DNA from 2 places in the Streptomyces sp. ATCC 21386 genome. Region 2 is predicted to be linked to the other one. Evidence: riboswitches for the same ligand, from Rfam matches in the RefSeq annotation. Region 2 holds a riboswitch; the other holds the start of a gene.
The links. A riboswitch is a leader RNA that binds a small molecule or an ion and turns the genes downstream of it on or off. The one in region 2 is predicted to bind cobalamin.
Positions count from the first base shown of each region.

Region 1: linked by a shared signal. The riboswitch ahead of GWK25_RS21645 (energy-coupling factor ABC transporter permease) and the one ahead of metE (5-methyltetrahydropteroyltriglutamate--homocysteine S-methyltransferase) in region 2 are both predicted to bind cobalamin.

Region 1 is NZ_JAAVVL010000001.1:5,075,504-5,078,860, forward strand. Features, by position in the region: gene GWK25_RS21630 (energy-coupling factor ABC transporter ATP-binding protein) at 1-150, opposite strand, end outside; gene cbiQ (cobalt ECF transporter T component CbiQ) at 152-907, opposite strand; gene GWK25_RS21640 (energy-coupling factor ABC transporter substrate-binding protein) at 913-1,434, opposite strand; gene GWK25_RS21645 (energy-coupling factor ABC transporter permease) at 1,431-2,150, opposite strand; cobalamin riboswitch at 2,180-2,385, opposite strand; partial or broken gene GWK25_RS21650 (HoxN/HupN/NixA family nickel/cobalt transporter) at 2,492-2,833, shown strand; gene GWK25_RS21655 (MFS transporter) at 2,878-3,357, opposite strand, start outside.
Region 2 is NZ_JAAVVL010000001.1:2,644,054-2,647,410, forward strand. Features, by position in the region: gene metE (5-methyltetrahydropteroyltriglutamate--homocysteine S-methyltransferase) at 1-1,626, opposite strand, end outside; cobalamin riboswitch at 1,796-2,018, opposite strand; gene GWK25_RS11605 (3-hydroxybutyryl-CoA dehydrogenase) at 2,208-3,077, opposite strand; gene aceB (malate synthase A) at 3,074-3,357, opposite strand, start outside.

The sequences.
Region 1 (3,357 bases), 2.4 Mb from region 2:
CATCAGCGTCGTCTTGCCGCTGCCGTTGCGGCCCAGCAGGGCGAGCGCGCGCCCCGCGCGCACCTCGAAGTCGAGTTCGCTGAGCACGGGCGGTCCGTCCTCGTACGCGAACGACGCGCCCCGCAGGGCGACGAGTACGGGCTCGCTCATGTCAGCGGCCTTTCCAGGACGAATCCAGTACGAGGGTGAGGGCGGCCACGGCCGCCAGCAGCGCGGCACTGGCCATGGTGAATCGCACGGACACCCGGGCCTCGGGCACCAGGACGCGCAGGGTGCCGTCGTACCCGCGCCCGGCGAGCCCGGTCTGCAACCGCGCCGCCCGGTCGAAGGCCCGGACGAACGCGGTGGCGCCGAGCCCGGCCAGGGAACGCCAGGTGGCGGCCCGGGTGGTGTGCCCCAGCCGCGCCGCCTGCGCCTCCCGGATCCGGCGCACCGAGTCCAGGAGGAGGAAGCTCATCCGGTACGTCACCAGCGCCACGTCCACGACCGGCGCGGGCACCCCGGCCCGGACCAGCCGGGGCAGCAGGTCCGACATCGGGGTGGTGAAGGCGAACAGGAGGACGCCGAGGGAGGCGGCCGAGGTACGCAGCAGCAACTCCCCGGCGCGGACCGCTCCGCCGTCGGCCGGGGTGACGAACCCGTCCGGCCCGCCCACCTGGACGAGCAGCGGCAGCGCGCCGGTCACGCAGAAGCCCAGCGGCACCCGGTAGGCCCGCCACAGCCGACGGCCGGGCACGCCCGCGGGGCCCAGCAGCACGACGAGCGAGGTCAGCAGCACCAGGGCCGCGCCCGGCCAGGGCGGCAGGGAGATCGCGAGCACGGTGAGGCCGAGCCCGAGGACGGCCTTGTCCACGGGATGACGGCGGCGCCAGCGACTGCTGTGCGCCGCCGCGTCGATCGGCAGCACCCGGGTCAGCCCCGCCCGGCCGGGTCGGCCCCGGAGCGGCTGGAGGAGCCTGCGTCGCCGGTCGGGTCGGAGGCGCCGGACGCCCCCGACGCGCCCTTCGCCACCGCGGCCGCCGGCACATGCGCCGCCGGGCCGGACGCGCTCGCGGTCGGGGCCGCTACGGTCGCGTCCACCGGCTTCTGCGCAGCCTTGTCGGCCTCCCCGGCCGCGTCCAGCAGGGCCCGCGCCCGGGCCTCGCCCTGGCGCCGGCCCCGCCGGACGCCGAAGTAGTAGGCGAGGACGCCCGCGCCGAGGGCGGCCTGGAGGGAGAAGAGCGCCGACTCGATCTCGCCGGAAGGCGGTTCGTAGAGAGGGGAGAACCACGGCTCGTAGTCCGGCTCGATCTCGGTGATCGCCGTCTCCGCCTCGCCGTCGGCGCCCGAGAACGGCTGCTCCTTGTGGTCGCCGAGGCCGAGGGCCAGCGGCAGGACCGCGAGCGCCGCCACGACGAGCAGCAGCAGTACGTTGATCTTCGTGTTCCGGCTCATCGGGCCACCGCCTCGGTCTCGTTCTCCGTCCCGGCACCGGCGCGGCTCCGCCGGTCGGTCAGGAGCACACCGAGCCGGGTGAGTTCGCCCTTGCTCGACTGCACCAGCAGGCGCATCACCAGCACGGTGAGCAGACCCTCGCTGACCGCGAGCGGGATCTGGGTGACCGCGAAGATGGAGCCGAACTTGCCGAGCGCGCCCAGGAAGCCGCTGCTCGGGTCGGGGAAGGCGAGCGCCAACTGCAGGCTGGTGGCGCAGTAGGTGACCAGGTCGGCGACGAACGCGCCGAAGAACACCGTCACCATCAGCGGCACGCCGAAGCGTCGCAGCAGCCGGTAGACGCCGTACCCCGCCCAGGGGCCGGCGATCGCCATGGAGAAGACGTTGGCACCGAGCGTGGTCAGACCCCCGTGGGCGAGCAACAGGGCCTGGAAGAGCAGGGTGATGGTGCCGAGGACCGCCATGATCGGCGGCCGGAACAGGATGGCGCCGAGACCGGTGCCGGTGGGGTGGGAGCAACTCCCGGTGACCGACGGCAGCTTCAGCGCGGACAGGACGAAGGTGAAGGCACCCGAGGCACCGAGCAGCAGCGTGCTCTCGGGGTGCTCCCTGACCTCACGGGTGAGTGCCCGTACTCCGTGGACGACGAACGGCGCGGACGCGACGCCCCAGGCGATCGCGTGCGCCGGAGGAAGGAAACCCTCGGCTATGTGCATGGCTCAGCAGACCCTCTCCAGCACCTCGTGGATGGTTGACGCGCCTTGGCCGGTCTCCTGGCTTACGGGTGACACCGCCCGTGCTCCGCCTTCCCGGGTCCGAAGACCCAGTGGCTGTCCGTGAGGACCGGAGCCGGACTTCCCGATCACAGTGGCGAGGGCCGCACCGGCATCACACCGGATTTCCCGTTCACCAAGGCGTGGTGACAGTAGTGCCCCGACAAGGACGCTGACAAGCGGAGGCGAGGGGTGCGCGGGCGCCGTGCGACAGCTCACACCCGGGCGCACGCTCCGGCGCACGCCTCGCGCGTCGGTGGGAGCTCGCGGCCTGACCGACGGCCCTGCCCGTCCTGTTCGCGGCCGGGACGTCGCTCCTCGACACCGTGGACGGCTCGTTCATGAACTTCGCCTACGGCTGGGCGTTCTCCCAACCGGTCCGCAAGGTCTACTACAGCCTCACCGTCACGGGCCTGTCCGTGGCCGTCGCCCTCGTCATCGGCTCGGTCGAACTCCTCGGCCTCGTCGCCGAGAAGGCCCCTCTGCACGGCACCTTCTGGTACCGGGTCGCCGGCCTCGACCTCAACACCGTCGGCTATGCCGTCGTCGGCCTCTTCCTCGTCACCTGGGCGGTCGCCCTGCTGGTCTGGCGGTTCGCGCGGATCGAGCAGAAGTGGACGACCGGCTGGCCGCCGCACCACGGCCCACACCCTGGTACGCGTGCAGCCCGTCAGTGCGCGTGCAGCCCGTCCGCGAGATGGCCGTGGCTGTGCCGCCACCCGGCCCGGACGTGTCGGGCGCCCACCAGATGGGGGTGACCGGAGGGCAGCCCGGCGTGCACGTGGGACGTCGACGACGCCGGCCACAGCCGTACGGCCGTCAGCGCCGCGCCCAGCGCGAGCGAGCCCAGGGCGAGCACCGCCCAGTTCAGCCCGGCCGCAGCCCCCAGCCATCCGGCCAGCGGATACGTCACCAGCCAGCAGCCGTGCGAGAGGGAGAACTGGGCGGCGAACGCGGCCGTACGCTCCCCGGGCGCCACCGAGCGGCGGACGAGACGCCCGGCCGGAGTGAGCACCGCAGAGCACGCGGCACCGAACGCGGCCCAGAGCGCCAGTAGCGCGGGCAGCCGCCAACTCCCGCCCTGTGCGGCGGTGACGGCCCCGAGCCCGGCGAAGACGCCGGCCAGCGACAGGGCGCCCGGCAGCATCAC
Region 2 (3,357 bases):
GGAGATGTCGCCGGCCAGGATCGGTGGGCGGACGTAGCGGGTGCCGTAGGACTGGACCCAGCCGTGCTGGGTGGCGAGGTAGCCGGTGAGCTGTTCGGCGAAGTACTGGACCATGTCGTTGCGTTCGGGCTCGCCGTGGACCAGGACGTCGATGCCGGTCTTCTCCTGGAAGGAGATGACCTCCTGGATCTCGGCCTTGATGCGCTCCTCGTAGCCGTCGGTGTCGATGCGGCCAGCGCGTAGGTCGGCGCGGGCGGTGCGCAGTTCGGTGGTCTGCGGGAACGATCCGATGGTCGTGGTCGGCAGCAGCGGCAGGCCGAGGTGGGCGCGCTGGGCGGCGGCGCGTTCGGTGTACGGCTGGGAGCGACGGGCGTCGGCGTCCGTCGCGGCCTCGGCACGGGACCGGACGGCCGGGTCGCGGGTGATGGGCGACGTGGCGCGGGAGGCGAGGTCGGCGCGGTTTGCGGCGAGTTCACCGGTGATGGTGTCGGTGCCCTGGGCCAGCCCCTTGGCGAGGGTGACGATCTCGGCGGTCTTCTGCTTCGCGAAGGCCAGCCAGCGCAGGATCTGCGGATCGATGTCCCGCTCGGCCGCCGTGTCCAGCGGCACGTGCAGGAGCGAGCAGGAGGCCGCGACGTCGACGTGGTCGGCGAGGCCGAGGAGGGTGCCGAGGGTGGTGAGGGACTTCGTCAGGTCGTTGATCCAGATGTTGCGGCCGTTGACGACACCGGCTACCAGGCGCTTGCCGGGCAGTCCGCCGACGGCGGCCAGGGCGTCCAGGTTGGCGCGGGCGGCCTCGGTGAAGTCCAGCGCGAGACCCTCGACCGGTGCCTTGGCCAGCACTGGCAGGGCGTCGCCGAGCCGGTCGAAGTACGAGGCGACGAGCAGCTTGGGGCGGTCGGTGAGGGCGCCGAGGTCGCGGTAGGCGCGCTCGGCGGCGTTCAGCTCGGCCGGCGTGCGGTCCTGCACGAGGGCGGGCTCGTCGAGCTGCACCCACTCGGCGCCGGCCGCCCGCAGGTCGGCGATCACCTCGGCGTACACCGGCAGCAGCCGGTCCAGCAGCGTGAGCGGCTCGAAGTCCGCCCGCACGCCGGGAGCGGGCTTGGCGAGCAGCAGGTAGGTGACGGGTCCGACCAGCACGGGCCGGGCGGTGAGGCCCTGGGCGAGGGCTTCCTTGAGCTCGGCGACCTGCTTGCCGGAGTCGGCCGTGAAGACGGTGTCGGGGCCCAGTTCGGGGACGAGGTAGTGGTAGTTGGTGTCGAACCACTTGGTCATCTCCAGCGGAGCGAGCTCCTGGGTGCCGCGGGCCATGGCGAAGTAACCGTCCGTCGCGTCGGCGTCGACGGCGGCGCGGTGGCGCTCGGGGATCGCGCCGACCATGACGGTGGTGTCGAGGACGTGGTCGTAGTACGAGAAGTCACCGGTGGGGACCTCATGGATGCCGGCGTCGGCGAGTCGGCGCCAGTTGCTCTGCCGGAGTTCTGCGGCGGTGGCGTGGAGGGCGTCGATGGTGACGCGGCCCTTCCAGTAGCCTTCGATCGCCTTCTTCAGTTCCCGGTTCTGGCCCTGACGGGGGGAGCCGTACACGGTGGCCCGTGCTGCCGCGGCTGCGGACTTCGCTGTCACGGAGATCTCCTTCGCGAGATGAATCCCTGAGATCCCGGGGATGGGACGAGAGCGCGAAGGGAACGACGGACCGGACGGCGACGACCCCGCGCGGCAAAGGCACGGTCGTTCCGTCTGGTGTGTACGCCGACCCGCCCACGAGGTCACCGGGATGTCCGCGCACGGAACGGTCCGCACGCGGGCAGTTGGCAGGTCTTCGGACTCACGGGCACGCCCTCCGTGACGGAGGACACCTACTGGCCGTCGCTTCCCAGGCCCGGTACCTCGGACCCAGTGCGTATGACGGCGGTCGTTCCCGCTCACCGCTGCGGGGCAGTCCCGGATTCCCACCGGGTTCCCTCTTACGACACCCCGCCTGGCGGACGGGGCGAACCAGCTGCTGCGGTCAGCCTACGGGGCGGCGCCGCGAAGGGAAGAGCGCCGTCCAGCATCCGGAAGGCGGGTCCGGGCATGCCTCGGCTGGCACGGCGAGGGGCGGGAAGCGCCGCACACGCGCTTCCCGCCCCTTTCCCGGTCGCGCCGCGCGGGACCCTCACCCCTCGCGGCGGTGCGGGCCCCTCAGCCCGCGTCGTACCAGGCACTCAGCCCTGGTCGTAGGTGTGGAAGCCCCGGCCGGTCTTCCGACCGAGCAGTCCCGCCTGCACCATCCGCATCAGCAGCGGCGGCGGCGCGTAGAGGGCTTCCCGGAACTCGTCGTAGAGGGACTCAGCGATGGAGGCCACGGTGTCCAGGCCGATCAGGTCGGCCAGCTTCAGTGGTCCCATCGGGTGGGCGCAGCCCAGTTCCATGCCCGCGTCGATGTCGGCGGCCGTGGCGAACCCGGACTCCGCCATCCGGACGGCGGAGAGCAGGTAGGGGATGAGCAGGGCGTTGACGACGAAGCCGGCCCGGTCCTGGGAACGGATGACCGTCTTGCCGAGCGCGCGGGTGGCGAAGTCCTCCACGAGAGCTGTCGTCTCGGCGGACGTGTGCAGCGAGGTGACCACCTCGACCAGCGGCAGGACGGGGACGGGGTTGAAGAAGTGCAGGCCCACGACCCGGTCCGCGCGGCTCGTGGCCATGCCCAGCCGCATGACCGGCAGGGAGGAGGTGTTGGTGGCCAGGACGGCGGCAGGACCTTCGACGATCTTGTCCAGGGCGGCGAAGATCTCGGTCTTGGCCTCCGGGTTCTCGACGACGGCCTCGATGACGAGCTGCCGGTCGGCCAGGTCGTCCAGGCCGCCGGTGAAGACGAGTCGGGCGTGAGCATCGTCGGCGGCCTCGCGGCTCAGCTTGCCGCGTCGTACGGCGCGGTCCAGGGAACCCGCGATCCGGTCGCGGGCGGCGCGGGCGGCGACCGCGTCCACCTCGCAGACCACGGTGTCGAGCCCCGCCCGTGCACACACCTCGGCGATCCCCGCCCCCATCTGCCCGCCGCCGACCACGCCGACGCGCGTGATGCCCGCGCTCACGCCCGCACATCCGATCGGCGCACGAGGTGGCGGGTGTAGGCGTCGGGGGTGAAGAACAGTGGCAACTCGCCCGTCAACGCGGTCCGTTCGAAGAGGGCGCGGATGTCGTCGACGCGCGCCCACGGGCACTCGGCGCCGAGCGCCATGATCTCGTCGGAGAGCAGCTCCATCACTGTCTCGCGGTCGATCACCCGATGCCGCAGCCACTGCCAGATCTGCACACGGGCGATCTCGGCGGTGGCCACGTCCTCCATCAGTCCGTCGATGGCGACCGCGCCCC